Regions from separate parts of the Rhodococcus sp. NPDC047139 genome, predicted to be linked through region 2. Evidence: riboswitches for the same ligand, from Rfam matches in the RefSeq annotation. Region 2 holds a riboswitch; the other holds the start of a gene.
The links. Region 2 has a riboswitch for cyclic di-AMP ahead of ABZ789_RS02610 (resuscitation-promoting factor Rpf1 domain-containing protein). Riboswitches for the same ligand answer to the same signal wherever they lie in the genome.

Region 1: another riboswitch for cyclic di-AMP. It lies ahead of ABZ789_RS13190 (NlpC/P60 family protein); the one in region 2 lies ahead of ABZ789_RS02610 (resuscitation-promoting factor Rpf1 domain-containing protein).

Annotation. Positions count from the first base shown of each region.
Region 1 covers NZ_JBEYUH010000008.1:199,036-209,535, forward strand. Annotated here, with positions in the region: gene ABZ789_RS13175 (glycosyltransferase family 4 protein) at 1-216, opposite strand, end outside; gene ABZ789_RS13180 (hypothetical protein) at 251-1,594, opposite strand; gene ABZ789_RS13185 (C40 family peptidase) at 1,666-2,709, opposite strand; gene ABZ789_RS13190 (NlpC/P60 family protein) at 2,910-3,491, opposite strand; cyclic di-AMP (ydaO/yuaA leader) riboswitch at 3,507-3,670, opposite strand; gene ABZ789_RS13195 (DEDD exonuclease domain-containing protein) at 4,118-5,866, shown strand; gene ABZ789_RS13200 (Lrp/AsnC ligand binding domain-containing protein) at 5,899-6,174, shown strand; gene trpD (anthranilate phosphoribosyltransferase) at 6,247-7,323, opposite strand; gene ABZ789_RS13210 (hypothetical protein) at 7,387-7,839, opposite strand; gene ABZ789_RS13215 (heme-copper oxidase subunit III) at 8,023-8,637, shown strand; gene ABZ789_RS13220 (cytochrome c) at 8,701-9,570, shown strand; gene ABZ789_RS13225 (ubiquinol-cytochrome c reductase iron-sulfur subunit) at 9,567-10,500, shown strand, end outside.
Region 2 covers NZ_JBEYUH010000002.1:95,047-105,546, reverse strand. Annotated here, with positions in the region: gene ABZ789_RS02630 (DNA repair helicase XPB) at 1-362, opposite strand, end outside; gene ABZ789_RS02625 (hypothetical protein) at 542-1,027, shown strand; gene ABZ789_RS02620 (helicase-associated domain-containing protein) at 1,045-3,324, opposite strand; gene ABZ789_RS02615 (hypothetical protein) at 3,384-3,572, shown strand; gene ABZ789_RS02610 (resuscitation-promoting factor Rpf1 domain-containing protein) at 3,743-4,333, opposite strand; cyclic di-AMP (ydaO/yuaA leader) riboswitch at 4,344-4,569, opposite strand; gene ABZ789_RS02605 (YccF domain-containing protein) at 4,803-5,195, opposite strand; gene ABZ789_RS02600 (hypothetical protein) at 5,192-5,434, opposite strand; gene ABZ789_RS02595 (cold-shock protein) at 5,625-6,035, shown strand; gene ABZ789_RS02590 (DUF2771 domain-containing protein) at 6,114-6,611, opposite strand; gene ABZ789_RS02585 (MFS transporter) at 6,604-8,280, opposite strand; gene ABZ789_RS02580 (glutaminyl-peptide cyclotransferase) at 8,372-9,193, opposite strand; gene ABZ789_RS02575 (DUF3027 domain-containing protein) at 9,323-10,135, shown strand; gene ABZ789_RS02570 (ATP-binding protein) at 10,137-10,500, shown strand, end outside.

The DNA of each region.
Region 1 (10,500 bases), on a different contig from region 2:
CGCCACGTCCGGGGTCGGAAGCATCAACGTCGTGGGATGGCGAACGACCTCGTAGGGTGCCCGTGCGTCGAACTTCACGTGGCTGTCGCCACGCCAGCGCGGCGCGTAGACGAGCAGGTCGTCGGCGGGCAGCTGATTCGCGAATGCTTGCAGATAGGACTGGATGCCCCCGGGACGGGGAGGAAAGTCGTTGGTCACCAGGAGGGTCCGCGCCATGCGTCCACCGTAGAAGCTGCGAGACCGCGGTCGGTCAACGGGTGTCGCGGACGCGCTCGTCCAGCCATCTTCCCCATCGGTCCACGAAACCGGCGGTATCGACGCCGAGGAACTCGGTGAGCACCGCGTCGAGCCGGGCGCTCGGGACGGGACCCGTGGCGAGTGCACGGTAGAGCGCGACGAGCCGGTCGTGCCCGAACTCGTCCGCAGTGAACGCGGCGATCGACCAGGCCGTCTCGTAGGCGAGCGCAGACCGCTCACCGGTGAAGTCGTCGTCCGCCGGTAGCGAGTCCGGCGCTCCCGCCGAGGCGACCTGCCCGGACAGCGTCGGCGCGACCCGCCACACGTCCGTCCTTCCCCTGGTCTCGGGATCGCCTGCGGCGGTGCGATGACCGACGTAGTCTGCGAAACCCTCGAGCATCCACATGGGAGAACCGTCGACGGTGTCGGCGCGCGCGGCGACGTGCACCATCTCGTGCGCGAGCACCACGGCCAGGGTCGTGTCGTCGAGCCGGTCGCTTGCTGCCGGATTGAAGACGATGCGACGCCCGGTGGCGATCCGGCGTTCGTGGTCCACATCGTCGGAGACTGCAACTGCCGCGATGTCGTCGCCGTCGTGTCGCGGGCCCACGAGGTGCGTGAACTCCTCTCGCGTCGAGGTCACGAGGATCAGAGCACGCCGCGGCCAGTCGCCGCCCCACAGTTCGTCGACGGACTCGACGGCGGAGGGCAACTCGCGTGCCGTCCGGTCCACGAACGTTGCGTTGTCCGGGTGCCCGATCACGAGTGACCGCCCGCCCTCGGTCTGCACCGCGGCGACGTGGAGCGGTCCGTGGTCCCACGGACCTCGCCAGGTCACACTTTCCGCACCCGCGAGGACCGGCGCATCGTCGGCGATCCGCCACCCCTGCGGGCGGTGGACGAACAGTATCGTCACCGGCCGGCGGGTAGGAACGTCGTCGATGCCGTCGACCGCGTACCTGAGGAGCACCCGGTGAGCCCGTACCTCGTCGGCACCGAACCGAGTGACGGCCTCGCCGGACAGCGGAAGCGCAGGTTCGGGTACGAGTTCGTAACCGAAATCGGCGAGGGGAACCGAGGAGAGCGCGGCAAGCCGCTGTCGTTCGGCCTCGAGGAGCGCCGGCGACGAATCGTCGATCAGCGTCCCGAGGGCCTCCGAGTCTCCGGTCCGGACTGCGTCGGCCCACTCGTCCAACACCATCTGCAGGTCGGCGCGTACCTGTGTATCGACGCCGCCGGTCCCCGCCGGATCGACGACCAGCAGAAACCCTGCCGTGGCGAGGGCGAGCACCAGCCCCGCGAGGCCGAGCCGCTCCCATCGACGGGTACCGGCGGAGGAAGACGAACGCGCGGGCACCGCGTCAGTCTAGGTCGACGCGCCGGGTCCTCTCGGCGCGACCTCGGCAGCGGCGGTCCCGGAATGCCCGATCAGTACCGCCGAGCGCTGTGGAAGGGAAAGCGGTCGATCGACTGGACCTTCACGGGTACGCCGAAGGTCGAGGCGTGCACCATGTTGCCGTCGCCCACGTACATGCCGACGTGGGAGGCGTCGTCGTAGAAGATCACGAGATCGCCCGGCTGCAGATTTGCGCGGGAGACCGGAATTCCCCCTTGTGCCTGGGCCTGGCTCGAACGCGGCAGGGTCTTACCGACCTGCTTGTAGGCCCACACCATGAGTCCCGAACAGTCGAACTGGCCGGGTCCGGTCGCCCCCCAGACGTACGGCGATCCGATGCGGGACATCGCGGCACGAACCGCGGCGCCGTTGCTGCCGGGAACGAGGTGCTGCATGATCTTCTCGGCGTCGAGGCCCGGCGGGAAGGGGGTGCCGGCGAGTTCGGCCTTCTCCTCGTCGCTCAGTGCCTCGAAGGCATCGAGCACGCCCTCGATCTGCTGTTCGAGCTCGGCCTGTCGCTGCTGGAGTTCGTCGCGGAGGACCTGGGCCCGTTCGGAGGCGGCACGTGCCTCCTCGGCGGCGTGCTGCGCGGCCACGGCCGCTTCGGCCGCAGCGGCGGTGGCCGCCCGGAAACCTTCGACCTCGCGGGAGGTCTGCGCGCCGAGGACGTCGAGCAGCACCATCTGGTCGAGCATCTGCTGGGGCGAGTCGCTCACCATGACCGCGAAGAGCCGGTTCGTGCGCGCACCGCGGTAATTGGCCAGGGCGAGCTTGTCGACGGTCGGCTTGAAGCGGGCGATGTCCGCGCGCGCGACACGGAGAGCCTCGTCGGCTTGGGCGGCGCGTGCTTCTGCGTCGTGCCGGGCTGCGATCTTCGCTTCGAGATCCACGCCCGCGTTGTGCAGCGCCTCGGTTGCCTGCTCGCTCCGGCGCGAGAGGTCGGCGAGATGTTCGAGACGAGCGGTGGGAGTGTCCCCCGGCGGTTGCGCCGTGACAGGCGAAACGGTGAAACCGAGAATCATCAGCACGAGTACGACGACCGCGGCCGGTCGGCCGATATGTCGCTCGGCCCGCATTCGAACGAGTTGCTTCGTCCTGTCGGAAACCACGTGGGCTCGCATCCTTTCCCGAAGGTCTCGATCAGGTTACGGAACCGCATAGGTTTGTGTCTACTCGCGGGTATCCCTGCGCAATGACGCCGTTTGTGCTCAAAGAAGGCGGAAAGGGTGGGTCCGGCATGTGCCGGACCCACCCTCACCGCAGATGCGCGGTCGGATCAGAAGCGACGGGCGCCGTCGACGGGCATCGAGTTCAGCGGCGCAATCTTGACCGGCTGGCTCGAGGTCGACGCGTGCACGATGTTGCCACCACCGATGTAGATGCCGGTATGGCTGCCACCGTAGAAGGAAACGACGTCACCGGGCGCCAGAGCATTGATGTCGACCGGAGTACCGGCGGACGCCTGCTCGTAGCTGGTCCGCGGCACGTCGAGCCCGGCCTGCTTGAAGGCCCACTGGACGAGGCCGGAGCAGTCGAAGGAGTTCGGTCCGGCGGCACCGTAGACGTAGGGAGCGCCGATCTTCGACTGCGCGGCGTCGGCAGCGCGCTGCCCGACGGAACTGTAAGGAGCAGCGAAGGAAGCGACCGGAGTCGTGGGGACGTTCTCGGGGGCCGGCGGGAGAAGCTGGGCGACCTCCGGGGGCACGGTCACACCGGCAGGAAGGTCGAAGGTTCCGACACCCGGGATGTTGATCGGCTCGGCCATCGCCGGGCCGGCCGAGAGGGTGACTGCTCCGAGAGCAATGGCACCGGCGACGAGGGCGCGGCGGGCGGTGCGCTTGCTGTTGTTCGAGACCACGAGGGGATGTTCTCCGTTTCTTCCGTTCACCCGCCGACCGAGTTAGCTGACGGGTTCGGGCCGGAAGATCAGCCCTACCCCTCGCCACGACGGGCGGAGGGGATTCACCCCAAGAACTACGTGGGTCCCCGGCTCACCCTCCCCGAAGTCGGAAAGGAATGATTAGGCGGTAACCGCGCGGCTCCAGCCCGGGAGTGGACCGGAAAACTCTCCGCTTGGTCACAAAAAGATTACGAAACGGCATCGATGAAGTCGACCGGTCGAGGGCCCAGTTCGCCCGTTCGGGCCGATTCGCCCAGCTGGATTCCCGCCTGTGCAACAGTCCGATAACGGCGCGGTAACAGGGCGGTCCCATCAGCACGCCGGCGCGGTGGCCACGGCAGCGGACGCCGCCCGATTCGCCCGTATTCGGCACGAAGTCCCCAGGTGAGAGCGGTAGCGTCCTGTGATGCCGTTCGGAACGGAACGATCCGGTTCGCCCGATTGCGCACCGGAGGCCGATCGGTCTGTTTTCGCACCCCCGGTACCCCTCGGCGCGACCTGAAAAACGGGGTGTGATCCTCCTCTCCACCGACCGTTCGGAGCCGCCGAAAGGGCTGTCGGTGCAGCTTTCTAGGCTCTGCCGCATGACCTCGCCGCTACCCTCCGCCCTCGGCGTACAACTCGGTTTCGACGAGCTCGACACTCCCCTTCGCGACACCACCTTCGTCGTCGTCGACCTCGAGACCACGGGTGGAAGAGCAGCCGAGGACGCCATCACCGAGATCGGCGCGGTGAAGATCCGCGGTGGTGAGGTGCTCGGCGAGTTCGCAACTCTCGTCGATCCGGGCCGCCCCATCCCCCCGTACATCGTTCAGCTCACCGGAATCACCACCGCGATGGTCTACGCCGCGCCGAAGATAGAGGAGGTGCTACCCGCCTTCCTCGAGTTCGCCTCCGGGGCAGTGCTCGTCGCGCACAACGCGGGTTTCGACGTCGGATTCCTCAAGGCCGCCGCCGCACGGTGCGAACTGGCGTGGCCACGTTTCCAGGTGCTGTGCACCGTCAAACTCGCCCGTCGCGTACTCGGACGGGACGAGGCACCGTCGGTCAAGCTCGCCGCACTCGCGGAACTGTTCCGCGTCTCGACCACGCCTACCCACCGCGCCCTCGACGATGCGCGTGCCACGGTGGACGTCCTGCACGCCCTCATCGAGCGAGTCGGCAATCAAGGCGTACACAGCCTCACCGAGCTACGCGACTACCTCCCGGTGGTCACCGCCGAACAACGTGCCAAACGCGCACTCGCAGCGCACCTTCCCCGCAAACCCGGCGTGTACATGTTTCGGGGTCCCTCCGACGAGGTGCTCTACGTCGGCACCGCCGTCGATCTGCACCGACGCGTCCGGACCTATTTCACCGGCTCCGAGACGCGACCGCGGCTACGTGAGATGGTCGCCCTCACCACCCGCATCGACCACGTCGAGTGCGCCCACGGACTCGAGGCGGGCGTGCGTGAACTCCGGCTGATCGCGGCCCACACACCTCCCTACAACCGCAGGTCGAAATATCCGATGCGCGGCTGGTGGATCGTCCTCACCGACGAGCCGTTCCCACGTCTCGCCGTGAGCCGCACTCCCCGCCCCGACGCGATCGGCCCGTTCTCGGTGCGCGCCGACGCCGCCGACGTCGCGGCGCTTCTTGCGGAGATGTGCGGGCTGCGGACGTGTACACGCAAGATCGGCCGTACGGCCCACCACGGCGACCGCTGCCTCCCCACGGCCGTCGGAGGCTGTGCGGCGGCACCCTTCGGCATCCAGGACGCCTCCGCGTACGCGGCACAGGTCGAGCGCGTGTGCGCGGTCGTCCGCGGGACCGCCCACGACGCCGTCGACGCGGTGCACGATCGCCTTGCCGCACTGGTGCGCGACCAGCTGTTCGAGAACGCCGCCCGCCTGCGCGACCGGCTCGCGGCTGCGCTGGTCGCCCTACGACGCACACAACGCCTCGCAGCGCTGGCGGCCGTGGACGAACTCGTCGCCGCGCGCCCACGAGCCGAAGGCGGGTGGGACTTCGCCGTGATCCGCGCCGGCCGGCTCGCCTCCGCCGGGACTGCGCCACGCGGTGTGCGTCCGATGCCGGTCGTGGAGGCGATCGTCGCCGCTGCGGAGACGGTGCGCCCGTCACCGGGTCCGCTCCGCGGAGCATCCCCGGAGGAGATCGGGCTCGTCGCCCGGTGGCTGGACGACGAGGGTGTCCGTATCGTCCGTGCGAGCCACGGCTGGTGCGAACCGGCGCGGGGTGCGGGGCGATGGAGCGCGTGGGCCGAACTCGCGCGCGACGCCCGTGCCGTCAACAGGCTCCTCTCCGCGGACGCGACCCACCGCATAGGCTGATGCAATCCCCGAGGAAGGTTGAAGGAGACCCCATGATCAACGCGATCGTCCTGATCGATGCCGAGGCGCACCTTATCCCTGAGACCGCACAGGCGGTGGCCGACCTCGACGGCGTCGACACGGTGTACTCCTGCGCCGGAGACGTCGATCTTGTCGCGGTGGTCCGGGTCCGCGACCACGAGAAGATCGCGGACGTCGTCACCCGGGGGATCAACAAGATCGAAGGCGTGACGAAGACCGTCACCCACATCGCGTTCCAGTCGTACTCGAGTGCGGACGTCGAAGCCGGCTTCTCGATCGGGAACTGACGGTACTGCGCACCGCGCACTACGGGCCCGCACTGTGCAGTGCGGGCCCGTAGTGGTCTCCCGTGTCCTTATCTATTCTGCGGACGCGGAACCGAGTCGCGTGGTGACCTCCGCCCATCGTGCGAGGACCGCCGCAGCGCCGCCACTGTCGATCGCCTGCGCCGCTGTCTCGAGACCTGCCACGAGTGCGTCCTCGAGAACACCGTCGACGCCACGGAACGCTGCAATCGCCCCGGCCGCGTTCAGCAGGACGGCGTCGCGCACCGGACCCTTCTCGCCTGCCAGAACCGCCCGCGCGATCGTCGCGTTCTCGTCGGCGTCGCCGCCACGCAGCGCTTCGAGCGGAACCCGGTCGATACCGAGGTCGCGCGGATCGAGGGTCACGACCCGCACTTCACCGTGACGCACGATGTGGACCGTCGACGTCGTCGAGGTGGTCAGTTCGTCGAGTCCGTCGTCCCCGCGTACGACGAGAGCGGAGTTGCCGCGTTGCGCGACCACACCGGCCACGGTGGCGACGAGAGGTTCGAAGGCACATCCGATCAGACCGGCACTCGGGCGGGCCGGGTTCGTGAGCGGGCCGAGAACGTTGAAGACCGTCGGGATGCCGATCTGTTTGCGCGGGGCGGCCGCGAAGCGCAGGGCCGGGTGGTAGACAGGCGCGAAGCAGAACCCGATTCCCGCCTCGGAAACCGAACGTGCCACCTCGTCGGGTCCGAGAGCGATGTGCACTCCCAGAGCCTCGAGCACGTCGGCGCCTCCGCTTTTCGACGAGGCGGCACGGTTGCCGTGCTTGACGACGCGAATACCCGCAGCGGCCACGACGAGCGAAGCCATGGTGGAGATGTTGACGGTGTTCGCCCGGTCGCCCCCGGTGCCCACGATGTCGACGACGTCTCCGTCGACCGGCACCAGACGGGCGTAGTCGAGCATCGTGTCGGCGAGCGCCCGCACTTCGTCGGGAGTTTCACCTTTCATCTTCAGTGCGACACCGAATGCTGCGATCTGGGCAGGCGTGGCGTTGTCGGAAAAGATCTCCGCCATCGCCCACCGTGCCTCGGAAGCGGACAGATCCTGCCCGGACGTGAGCACTCCCAGCACGGAGGGCCAGTTCTGCGTCACCTCGTCCGCGTTTCGCGTCGCGTTCATCGCACCCGCCCTCGCCGCATGTCGCTCCTCACCGGGCACCGGCGTGCCCTCCGACCGGTCAGCTTAGCCAGCGGAACTCGGCGGTTGCAGGGCGTCCCATCCCAGCGCCGTACCCCCGAGCCGCTGGGCGAGCGAGGCCATCCGCGACTTCTCCTGCGCGCAGTGCAGCGCGTCGAGGATCTGCACGCGCTGCAGGATCAGGGAGACGTGATCGGCGGTAGCCGACGGGAGGCGTCCGGCGGGTCCGGCGGCGACGTAGCCGTCCTGCCCGGCAAGTTCGGTGGCCCGGTCCACCGCATCCGCCGGCAGGGTCAGGTGGTGCCGGAGAACCGCCTCCTCGCCGGCCTGCCACGAGGGCGTGGATTCGGCCGCTCGTTCGAGCGCCGTGGAACATGCCTCCGCATCGTCGAAGGACGAGACCACCACGACCAGATCGGCCCGGTTCACGTCGAGCGGTTCGCTGCGCCGGCGCCCCAGAGAACGCAGCCACCCTCGAAGACCTTTTCCGGTACTCATGACACCACGATCGCATGGGGTCCGCGGGGCCCCGAAATGCCTCGCGGCGCACTCTCGCGAGCACCTTCCCGAGTGCCCTTCCGCAGACGCCACCTGGTGAAATCCAAGTCCGAGACCACCACGGACGCGCCGATTTCGGCCCCGATTGCCCAAGACGTACTACGACGGGTCATACTAGCCAGCGTGACGAGCGCAGTAGGGACTTCAGGATCTGCAATCACACAGCGCGTGCACTCGTTGAACCGGCCCAATCTGGTCAGCGTCGGCACAATCGTGTGGTTGTCCAGCGAGCTCATGTTTTTCGCAGGGCTCTTTGCCATGTACTTCGTGGCACGGGCACAGGCCCCGGAGGGCATGTGGCCGCCGCCGCCCACCCACTTGAACCTGTGGCTGGCGGTACCGATCACCGCGGTGCTGATCGCTTCCTCCTTCACCTGCCAGCTGGGCGTGTTCGCTGCCGAACGCGGCGACGTCTTCGGCCTGCGGCGGTGGTACATCATCACCCTCGCGATGGGCACCTTCTTCGTGCTCGGCCAGGGCTACGAGTACATCACCCTGGTGAAGGACGGCACGACCATCTCGGGCAGCGTGTACGGCTCAGTGTTCTACATGACCACCGGCTTCCACGGCCTGCACGTCATCGGCGGTCTCGTCGCGTTCGTGTTCCTGCTGTTCCGCACACGGGTCAGCAAGTTCACCCCTGCGCAGGCCACTGCAGCCATCGTCGTTTCGTATTACTGGCACTTCGTCGACATCGTTTGGATCGCGCTGTTTGCCACGATTTATTTCATCCGTTAGCCAGCTGAACGCCCAGGCAGCCCCCTGACGTCCAGTCCGTCCCGACATAAAAAAGGGATACAGATGAGTTCATCCCCACCTCTCTCCGAGGGTGACATGCCCGGTCGATCCTCTGCAGCCGACGCTGCGAAGTCCCGCCGCCAGCGCAAGATGCGCCGGCGTGTCACCGGAGCGTTGGTCCTCGCGCTCGGTCTCCTCAGTGCCGGCTTCATCGCCTCCGCACTGACGCCTTCTCCGCAGGTCGCCACCGCGCAGGACGACCAGAGCGCCCTGATCCGCGAGGGCCAGCAGCTCTACGAGACCTCCTGCGTGACCTGCCACGGTGTCAACCTGCAGGGTGTCCAGGACCGCGGCCCCAGCCTGATCGGCGTCGGCGAGGCCGCCGTCTACTTCCAGGTCTCCTCGGGCCGCATGCCGATGATGCGCAACGAGGCCCAGGCGCTGCGCAAGGACCCGAAGTTCGACGCCGCCCAGACCGATGCGCTCGGCGCGTACATCCAGGCGAACGGCGGAGGCCCGACGGTCATCCGCGACGAGAACGGCGAGATCTCCCAGTCCTCGCTGCGCGGCAACGACATCGGCCGCGGTTCGGAACTGTTCCGCCAGAACTGCGCGTCGTGCCACAACTTCACCGGACGCGGCGGAGCGCTGTCGTCCGGCAAGTTCGCACCGAACCTGGATCCTGCCAACGAGCAGCAGATCTACACCGCGATGCTCACCGGCCCCCAGAACATGCCGAAGTTCTCCGATCGCCAGCTGACGGTCGAGGAGAAGCAGGACATCATCGCGTACATCAAGTCCGTCAGTGAGACGAAGAACCCGGGTGGATACGGGCTCGGCGGCTTCGGTCCCGGTGCCGAGGGGCCGACCATGTGGGTCGTCGGCATTGTCGCCGTCGTCGGCGCTGCGCTGTGGATCGGAGCAAGGTCATGAATGGCGACGAAACGCCGAACAAGCACACGGTCGAAGACCTCGACCGGATGAGCCGGGACGATCTGGTCACGCTCGGCACGAACCTCGACGGTGTCGACGTCGCGTTCCGCAAGGATCGGTGGCCCGTCGAGGGCACCCGCGCCGAGAAGCGGGCCGAGCGCAATGTCGCCTTCTGGTTCGCCCTCGCAGGCGTCTCGGGTCTCGCGTTCATCGCGATCTTCCTGTTCTGGCCGTGGGAGTACCAGGGCATCGGCGACCCGAACTACAACTGGTACAGCCTCTACACCCCGATGCTGGGCCTGACCCTCGGTCTGTCCATCCTCGGTATCGGCATCGGTGCGGTGCAGTTCACGAAGAAGTTCATCCCCGAAGAGGTGTCGATCCAGGATCGGCACGACGGCGGATCGTCCGAGGTCGACAAGAAGACGATCGCCGCCGAGCTCGCCGACTCGCTCGAGACGTCGACGCTCCCCCGCCGCAAGCTGATCAAGCGGACCGCCATCTTCGGCGGCGGCGCTCTCGGCCTGGGTCTGATCATGCCGCTCGGCGGTCTGATCAAGAACCCGTGGGCACAGGGTGACGAGTCGTCGCTGTGGACGTCGGGCTGGACGCCGCGCTACCCGGGCGAAACGATCTACCTGCGCCGCGACACCGGACGCCCTCAGGACATCGTCCTGGTGCGTCCGGAGGATCTCGATGCCGGCGGCATGGAGACGGTCTTCCCGTTCCGCGAGTCCGATCGTGGCGACGACCACGCGCTGCTGCAGAGCCTTCGCGGCATCCGTAATGCGGTCATGCTGATCCGTCTGCGCACCGAGGACGCCGAGCGCGTCGTCAAGCGCAAGGGCCAGGAGAGCTTCAACTACGGCGACTACTTCGCATACTCGAAGATCTGCACGCACCTCGGCTGCCCCACCTCGCTCTACGAGC
Region 2 (10,500 bases):
CGGAGAACCTCGGCGAGCACCGCCCGGTCGAGACCGACCAGCGTCAGGCCGTGCGCGGGGTTCTTGACCAGCTGGAGCCGCCCGTAGCGGCTCATGGTGTCGACGATGTCGACGAGCAGCGCCTGCGGGACGGCGAATCGAGAATGTGAGACCAGTGCGTCGACGACCTGCTCGGCGTCGTGACCGGCAGCACGGGCGTTCCACAGTGCCAGCGGCGTGACCCGGTAGGTGTGGATGTGTTCGGGTGCTCGTTCGAGTTCGGCGAACGGTGCGATCGCCTGCCGGGCCGCGTCGGCGCCCTCGTGGTCGACCTCGAGGAGTACGGTCTTGTCGGACTGGACGATGAGCGGTCCGTCGGCCACGAGTGCCTCCTGTGGGTAGAGAGCAGAACTTTCCCATTCTCCAGACTCGAGCCCTCTCGCGCCACCGGCGCAGATCCGTCTCCTACCATCACCACGACGAGCGGACGACTCGCATCGCACTGTACCGAGCATCGTCGTGCGTCCGAGAACATCGAGGACACAACCACATCGGAGGAGTCATGACGACACCGGGCGAGAGTGCCCCGAACACGCTGCCGCGATCGGTGCGCGGACTGCGGGAGCGATTCCGGGAGTTGCACGCCGAGGCGCTCCCCGCGGCCGGCACCTACCGGGCCGTCTTCGTCGGGCCTGCCCTCCTGCGGGTCGCTGCTCCGCGCGCCATTGCGCTCGGCGGGATGCCCCGCTGGTACGGCAAGCGGTTCAGCGGCGACGGGAGCGCGGTGAACCTTCGCGAAGACGCCCCCGGCGTGCTGCGTGAGGTGTTGCCCATGCGTGTGGCGATCGCACCGTCATGGCTCGACGGCCGCCCCGCGATCGTCGTGTCGTACGGAGCGGACGCGCCGGTACCGTGGCGCTGGGTCCGCGACGAGTTCCGGCCGGCCGACGAGCGAACGCTGCTCGGCCTCACCTTCGCCGGAACGCCTGCCTCCCGCGCGGCAGCGTCACCGTTCACCCTCGTGCGTGACCTTCCGCGCCTCGACTGATCGCCGCGTCCTCGCTGTCAGTCGACCAGTGCCACCGAGGTGACGCGGTGCAACACGAAGCTGCGTACCGAGCCGGTCGCCGGATCGAACGCCTGCACCTGCCCGCCGCCCACCGACACCGGGTCGACGATCCGGCGCGTCGCCACCCCCTGCGCATCGACGTAGCCGAGGGTCACACTGCGCTTGCCGTGTACGGCGAGTTGCAGCAGCGCGAGGGTGGCCGCACCGCCCGACCTGCTGCCGTCACCGCGCGCAGAGGCGGTGGGTGTGGCCGTCTCCGCGCGGTCACCGGCACGCAGCGTGCGCACCAGCACGTGAAGCTGCTCCTCGCTCGGGGCACTGGGTCCGGCGTAGCGTGCTCGCGCACGCGGCACTGTGACGCGGGCACCGCGCGGGCGCAGATCCACGATCGTTCCGGAGGCGTCCTCTCCGGCCGGAGCGAAGCCTGCCGCACGGAGTTCGGTGAGCACTTCGGCCAGGGGCGCCTGCGATATCGCCACGGTCGGGGCGACGGCACGCAGGGCGAGGGTTGCTGCGACCGGGGCGGACAGCACCTCGGTGAGCAGGGCGGGATCGTCGGCGCGCACGAAGGACATCGCGACACCCGCACGCAGGCGGCCGTGGCGCCGGGCCACGTCGTCGATCAGATAGGTGAGCGACTGCGGTACCGGTGTGCGCGAATGATCGGCGAACAGGCTGTGCAGGTCGTTCGCGCCGAGACCGGCGTCGAGTGCTCGCCGGATACTGCTGTCGCCGATCCGGTAGACGGTCGCGGCGCCGGCCGATTCGATGTCCGCCACGAGCGAGATCCGCTCGGCGAGTTCGGGGACCAGAGGCCCCGGGGCGACGATTGTGAGGTCGGCTTGGACGAGTACGTAATCGACGGGTTCGGGCAGTGCCGCTGCCATCTCCGCTTCGGCGTCACCGCCGTGCAGCAGGGCTTTGCCCGGTGACGCGAGCATGCCGTGTGCGACGAGACCGAGTGTCGTGGCCTCCCGTACCGTCTCGACGACACTCGTCGTGTCGAAACGTCCTGCCCAGCGCGGGCGGCGCCACGCGGCGGCGGCGCGGAGGTCCGTGACGTCCGCCCCGTCCGCCGGCACGTCGGAGAGGACGTCGAGGAGCAGTCGCCGGTCGCGGACAGCAACGGGCGATTTCACCTCGTCGGAGAGGGCCGCGACCGGCTTGTCGTTCTGATCGCGACGGCCGATCAGCCAGGGCCGGCGCTGCAGGTCGAGCCAGGCACCGGCGAGCACCGCCCAGCGGTGGGCGGGGGAGGACGCCAGCCACGCGTCGGCGGCGGTGGTCGGTGCCCAGTGATCGTCGTCCCCGGGTGTGGGTGGATCGGGAAGCCCCCGCGCGACGAGTCCGGCGCCCGCGAGAACCTCGACGATCAAGGCAGTCTCCACGTCGTCCAGACCCACGGCCTTGCCGATGCGATGCATCTCGCGGACGCCGAGACCACCGGCCTTGAGGACGGGGGCGGGTTGCGCGCCGAGCGTGTCGAGAACGTCTTCGCAGTGCCGCAGCAGTTCGAGCGCGGCTCCGGCTGCGGTCGCGTTGACGTCGGCCGTCGACCGGGTCGCTTTCGGTGCGCGCGGAGCCGTGAGCGCTGCGGGGTCGAAGGGGGCATCGTCACGCAGCGCCTGCCCCACCCGGTGCGGCAGTTCGACGGTCTCGTCGTCGAGGCGGATCAGCAATCCGGCGGAGAGCAGCTTCTGTACGGGCCGCTCGGCGGGGGTCCCGGGCGCGGCGTCACGCGTACGACCGACGGGGGAGGTGCGGGACAGGGTGTCGAGGATACTGCGCTGCTCGGGCGGAAGAGTCGCGAGTATGTCGTCGAGTTCGTGCCGGGCGGGCACGGTGATGTCGCTACCGCGTCCGACCCGCCAGGGGACGGCGTCCACAGCGGCGGCGACGAGGCGCAACTCGTCGATGGGCCCCCACACGAGCAGCAGTGAACGCAGCGTGGACAGGATGCGGTCGAGATTCCTCGCGCTGATCCGGCCCGACACCTCGCCGAGCACGGTGGCACGGGAAACGGGGGACTCGACGGCACCGAGGCGCGCCAGCACCTCGATGATCCCGAACGCAGCCGTGTCGAGTTCGTCGGCTGCACGGAACACCGAGGCGCGTTGCTGTGCCCTGCCGGCGAGCACACTCATACTCGCAGGTGGCGGCACAACGAGGTCGGGTCGGGCACGCAGTGCAGCGGCGAGCTCCGTGTCACGACGACCTGCCAGCCAACTGGCGAGGGAGTCCGAGGTGGTGTCGGGAATGGGCGTGGTCGGTGACATCCTCCCCAGATTAGAGACCTGCGGTAGCAAGCCCCGAACTCACCTGCCAAAATGAGCGCATGGCTACCTCTTCGAAAAAGCACTACGTGGATCACGGATGGCCCGAGCTGGCCGACGGTGAGCATGCTGTCACCGAGCTGTCGTCCACGCGATCCGGTCCGCTCTCGCCCTACGGTGAGGACACCGTGTTCCCGTTGCCGGTCGCGGACCTGCCTTACACGCACCCGAAGACGGTGATCAACCGCTAGTCGAAGACCAGCGAGTCAGCAGTACCCGCGACGCCCGGTCCCTCGGTGAAGGGACCGGGCGTCGCGCGTACGTGTGATGAGCTCGTTCGGTCGGCAACATGCACGAGGGCCTCGCACCGGATTCGGTGCGAGGCCCTCGTGTGATGTCGGGTCTTACTGCGTGTCGGGTCTTACTGCGGCAGCACGGCGCGCACGGCGTCGAGGATGCTCGGGTCGAGTTCGACGCCTGCGTCCTGGAGCGCAGTGACACCCTGCTCGAAGCCGGCCAGGATGCTCTGGGCCTCGGCGGGGAGCTCGGGAACCTCGGGGAGCTGAGGAACCGGGTTGCTGGTGAGCGGGGCCGGCGTCTCGGCAGGAGCGCTGGGAGTCGCGTCGACGGAGCGCTGGGTGGGTGCACTCGACAGTCCGAGGCTCGACGAGCACGAAGGCCAGGCACCCCAGCCCTGGCCGGCGAGGACGCGCTCGGCGACGGCGATCTGCTGCTCGCGGCTGGCCTGGTTGGCGGTGGCAGCGTATTCCTGACCGCCGTAGGCGTTCCAGGTGCTCGGCGAGAACTGCAGTCCGCCCTGGTAGCCGTTGCCGGTGTTGATCGCCCAGTTACCGCCGGACTCGCACTGTGCAAGGCGGTCCCAGTCGGAGTCGGGGGCGGCAGCGGCAGTGCCGCTGAACGCGACACCCGTGACGCCGAGGACTGCGCCGGTCAGCGCGAACTTCGCGACTGTGCGACCGGTATTGGTGGGCTTGCGATGGCGTCCGCTCATGTCGGTTCCGTGTTCCTCTCCGTACGCACCTACGAGGTCAGCTGTCGGGTTCGGGCTGAAGAGGTCGCCCGGTCGCGTTACTCCGTGGGAGTGCTACGACTTCACCCCTAGGGCCGTCGCGGTTGCGTCGGCCCGGGCCTCCTGGACACCGTCCGGTTGTGGACCGAGCGGTTCCTGGGAGACCGGTGGGTCCCCCGTTTCCTGTCCCCTGGATCGTTCGTCGGGACTTCCGGAACCGCGGGACAGGAATTTGGCGCGGCGGTTCAGGACCGGTCGAGCCAGGCGGTTCGACCGGAGATGACGGTAACGGGTCAGGGGGCGAAGTGTCACCAATTGATAACGCACCGATGCCCCGGGCCGCGCGTGACATTCGGCCCGACCTCGGTGGGGAATTCGCAGGTAGTCGGGTTCGGCGGGTCGAAAACCGGTTTCGAGACTCCGCCGTTACCCGACCGTTATGTGATCAAGATCACATGTAACTCGGGCGGGCATCCACGGAGACGATGTCCTTTCCGAGGGGCATGAGCGAGATGGGGATCATCTTCAGGTTCGCGATCGCGAGTGGGATACCGATGATCGTCAGGGCCATCGCGACCGCAGTGGTGATGTGACCGATGGCCAGCCAGATACCGGCGATCAGAATCCAGATCACATTACCGATCAACGACGCGGTACCGGCCGTCGGCTTGTCGACCGTCGTCTTCCCGAACGGCCACAACGCGTAGACACCGATCCGGAACGACGCGATCCCGAAGGGGATGGTGATGATGAGGATGCAGCAGATCACGCCGGCCAGGAAGTAGCCGAGCGCGAGCCACAAACCACCGAAGACCAGCCAGATGATGTTGAGCAGAATCCTCATGTCCTGTCTCCGTTCCGTGCGCGCCGGCCCGAGCGCAATGCGAATGCGATGGCGAGTGCGAAGCCCAGTGGCCACGCGAGCGTCAGCAGATACAGCACGAGTCCGGGCTTGCCGTCGGTGACCACCGGCGTCAGGAAGATGGCGAGCACGGCCACCACGCCGACGACGAAGCACACGACGGCGGCCTTCAACAGGCCGTTACGCGGGGCTGCAGACGAATCCGAAGATGAAGTACCCACGTGACCACGGTAGTCGTCCGGGAGTCGGACCGTGACGTCCGGGACGGGAGACGATGGGAGGGATCGCCCGCCCCCTGCGGGTACACTGTGATGTGTTCACGCGTCCCGCTCGGCCGAGTCGGGGCGCGTTGTTTTGCATAGTAAACGGGTTGCCCCGCGGGGCACGGTTGTCGAGGAGCAGGTGAGCGCGGTGCCGACCGGCAAGGTGAAGTGGTACGACGTCGAAAAGGGCTTCGGCTTCCTGTCCCAGGACGAAGGGGAGGACGTCTACGTCCGAGCCTCGGCGCTTCCCGAGGGAGTCGAAGCGCTCAAGCCGGGCCAGCGCGTCGAGTTCGGCATGGCGGTGGGGCGCAGGGGCCCTCAGGCACTGAAGGTCGAGCTCCTGGAGCAGCCCACGCTGCGGCAGGGTGGACGGCGTGAGGCTCCTGCCCAGCAGAAGCGTCGCGCTCCGGACGAGCTGCACGGCATGGTCGAGGACATGATCAAGCTGCTCGAAGCAGCGGTGCAGCCGGATCTGCGGCGCGGTCGTTATCCCGACCGCAAGACGGGTCAGCGCATCTCGGAGGTCATGCGGGCGATCGCGCGCGAGCTCGACCACTAGGAACGGACCCCACGAACTACTACAGGCCGCCCTCGCTCGTAGCGAGGGCGGCCTGTCTCGTGATCGGGGAGTGCCGGGTCAGAAGGTCCGGACGGCCCACACCGCGTGCGCGATCGGTTCACCGGCCTCGTCCACCACCGCGGACGGCAGCTGGATCTCCACCCCGAGCAGCTGCAGATCCGGAGCGCTCGGGACGGTGAGCGCTCGTCGCGCACCCGCCTCGAACATCTGCCCGTCCACATACGTCTGCCCGGTTCGCGTGTCGCCGTAGACGGTGATGATGCGCCACGGGGCGCCGGAGATCTCCTGCGGAAGCGACAACTGCAGCGGATAACCCGCCGGTACGTCGAGTTCGCCGATCTGGTTCTCCATGCAGTCTTCGAGGTAGAGATTGCAGTACTGTGCAGGGCCGATGGTCGCGGCCTCGCCGCGCGCGTAGGCGGTGATGGTCGGCAGCGTGGGCTCGGCCGAATCGACCAGCCTCCACACGGTGGCGGCGATTCCCCCCACCACTACCACCACGGCCGCCAGCAGTAGTGCGAGAGTCTTCTTCGTCCGTGCCTGCAACTCAACCATTCCAATCTTCGGTCGGGGATCCGCCGGAACGCTTCCGCTCGGCAGCCGTATCTGTGGAGACCCGTTCGGGTCTCCGGCCGCCGAAGCCCGGCAGCAATGTCCCCCCACGGTATGTCAGCACCGTCTGTGCGAACCCGAGGATCAACACGACGGAGACCACCGCGAACCCGAGCCACAGTTCGGTGGGCAGCAGGACACCCATCGCTCCGCCGAACACCCAGCTGAGCTGCAGGACGGTTTCGGAGCGCCCGAAGCCGGAAGCGATCGATTCCTCGGGAAGATCCTGTTGCAGCGACGCGTCGAGCGAGACCTTGGCCAACGCACTGGCACACGCTGCGACGAGCGCCGCCAGTGCGGCCGCCAGGACGTTTCCGGTCGCGGCGACCACAGCGGCCACGATCACGACCGCGGCAGTGCACCGCACGACGATCAGGGCAGGTCGTCCGAGTGCGAGCCGCGCCCCCGTCGCGTTGCCCGCGAAGTTGCCGATCGCGGCGGCGGCACCGACTCCACCGAGCATCGCGGCCTGCATGAGCGGATCCTGGCCCGTGGTGTTCTTCGCGACGAACGCCATGAACAGAGTCAGGAAGCCGGTGAGGATCCGGATCGTGCCGTTACCCCACAAGCCCGTCACGACCGCGCGCCCCAACGGTTGCTTCCGCTTCCCGGACTTGGTGATGATGACTTCGGTCACGGTGTCGGAACCCAGCACTTCCGTCCGTGCATCGGAGCGGTGGTAGGACAGCGTCGCCGGTACCTCGCCCTCGGTGACCTCGACCCAGGCCGGGATACGCATGCTCAGGTAGGCACCGAAGGCGGTGATTCCTGCGCACAGCCACAGGGCGCCCACCGAACCGAACGCCCACGCTGCCGCCGCCGCGACCGCCCCGGCCCCGAGGGTGCCGCCGACCAGGCCGAAGACCGTCAGGCGGGAGTTCACCCGCACGAGGTCGATCTCCGGTGGCAGCACGCGTGGGGTGACCGCGGATTTGAGAACCGCGAACGACTTGCTCAGCACCATCACTCCGAGGGCCGCCGGATACAGCAGCCAGCTGTCGAAGTTGAACACGAGCACCACCGCGAGCACCGTGCGCAGCGCAAACGATGTCGCCAGTGCGACACGACGACCGTGCTGCAAACGATCGAGCAGCGGGCCGATGAGCGGAGCGATGATCGCGAACGGCGCGATCGTGATGAGTAGATACAGCGCGACCTTCGTCCTGTCCTCCCCGGTTGCCGCGGAGAAGAACAGGGTGTTCGCCAGGGCGACGGCGATGGCTGCGTCCGACGCGAAGTTCGTCATCGTCGCGTAGGTGAGCGCAGTCAGGCCCGATTTGTCGGCGCCGTCGGCCGTGGCCGCTCGGCGGAACGTCGCGATGCCCTTCGAGGTGAGTTCGCGGCTGCGCAGGGCCGCGACACGCGTCACGGTCAGCTTGCGCGGCATGCGGGGAGCGCGCGGGGTGTCGGAGTCCGGCGAGCTGTCCGCGCGGCGGGCACCGGACGCACTCGCCGGTCGGCGCGGCTCGTCGACCGGATGCAGTGGTGGCAGCGGCGTACGACGTCCGGAGACACGGCGGGGAGGTGGATAGTTGCTGAACCCCGGATGCTGCGACCCCGGGGCACGGCGGTCCACCCCTTCAGGGGTGCGGCGCTCGTCCGGTTCCGTCACGTCTTCGATTCTTCCCCACGCGATAGCGGTTCGAGCACCAGGGCGGCTCGAGACCCGGGCGATCCGGGTCGCGATCGGAATGCCACCGGGATCACGGCACGAAACGCACTTCGAACAGCGTCGGCCAGTACTTGCCCGTCACGAGGAACCGGTCGGTTCCCGGAATGTGCGCGATGCCGTTGAGAACGTCCACATCGGCTCCCTCTGGCAACAGGTCACGGAGAGGGGCCGCGTCGATCCGCGCCTCGACCCGGCCGGTGGACGGATCGATTCGCACGATCTCGTCCGTCTGCCACACATTCGCGTACACACTGCCGTCCGCGGTGCATTCGAGTTCGTTCAGCTTCGCCACGGCACGGCCCTCCCGGTGCACGGTGATGCGGCCGAGTTCGTCGAAGGTGGCGGCGTCGCGGAAGATCAGATCGGCAGTGCCGTCGCTCATCACCAGACGTTCGGGTTGCGCGCACAATCCCCAGCCTTCGCCGTCGTAGTCGACACGGCGGCGCTCCGACAGAGTGTGGCGGTCGCGGACCACGGCAGTGCCGTCCTTCCAGGTCAACTGCCACACCTCGTCGCCGACCACGGTGATGCCCTCCCCGAAGAGGTCGTCGCCGAGCGGGACGCGGGTACGTTCGGCCGCGGCGAGCGCGATGCCCCCGTCCGAAATGTCGACCGGGCGGGCCGCGACCCACGACCGGCCCGTGCGGCCGGTGCCCTCGAGCAGTTCGCCCTCGTCGATCTCGAGGCCTTGGGTGAACGCTTCGGGATCGTGAGGATGCGTGGCGACGACCTCCACACGGAGCTCGGCGGCCGGAGGGCCGGGCTCGGCGACGAGTTCGCTGCCGCATCCGGCGATCGTGGCGCACACCGTCGCAGTGACGGCGACTGCAGTTGCGAAACGATGGCGGGACACGTGCCCATCCTGCATCCCGCGCGCGGGCGGTGCGCGCGCGACCTTCTGTGACCCGCGGGCACTCGGGCCGACAGGTCAGGCAGAATGGGGGCCGTGAGTGTTGCGTCTGCTTCCCGAGGAACGAACCCCGTGGTCGATCCGGCGGTGCGATCCGTGCTCGCCGACGCCGCTGACCTCGCCCGAGCAGCGCTCGACGAACTCGGAGACGGTGGAGTCGGCGCCTACCTCGGTGTGACGAGTGAGGACGAGTGCTCGGCGACCCACCGTTTCGCGGCCGAGCTCCCTGGCTACCGAGGGTGGCAGTGGGCCGTCGTAGTGGCCGCTGCACCGGAATCCGATCGGGTGACCGTGAGCGAACTCGTGCTCCTCCCCGGCCCGGACGCGCTCGTCGCACCCGACTGGGTGCCGTGGAGCGAGCGGATCCGTCCGGGCGATCTCGGGCCCGGCGACCTGCTGGCGCCCGCTGTCGACGACATTCGGCTGGTACCCGGGTACATGGAGACCGGCGACCCCGAGGTCGACGAGACCGCACTCGAGATCGGCCTGGGCCGTAAGCAGGTCATGAGCCTCGAGGGTCGTCTCGACGCCGCCCAGCGGTGGTTCGACAGCGAATACGGCCCGGACTCGGAGATGGCGAAGGCCGCGCCCTCGTCCTGTCACCTGTGCGGCTTCTATCTCCCCCTCGCCGGATCCTTGCGAGCGGCCTTCGGAGTCTGCGGAAACGAGTTCGCGGCCGACGGGCACGTCGTGCACGCCGAATACGGGTGTGGTGCGCATTCCGACACCAGCCTGCCCACCGGCGCCGGGTCACCGCTGTACGAGGCATTCGACGATGCGGCAGTGGAGGTCGTCGAGCTCGGTCCGGCCACCTCGACGCCCGCCGATTCCACGGACGAGGCCGGTGTCGAGCCCTCCTCGCCCGAGCCGGAACAGACCGACTGACGTGCCCCCGCCGGACCTCGCGGATCCGTTCGGAACCGCGGAGTTGCGCGAGGGGATCGTCGCCGCATGGTCGTCGTCGCCCACTCGGCTCCGCGAGGACGCCACCACCGAGGCGGATCACGTCCGTGCCGGTTACCGCGACCGTGTCCTGACCGAACTCGCCCAGAACGCCGCCGACGCCGCCGCGCGGGCCGGCATACCGGGTGAGCTGCGGGTGTGGTGCGCGGACGGTCGACTCCACTTCGCGAACAACGGTGAACCGCTCGATGTGAGCGGGGTCCACGCGCTGACCGCACTGCGTTCGTCGAACAAGACCGGTTCCGATTCCGTAGTGGGACGGTTCGGTGTCGGGTTCACCGCGGTCC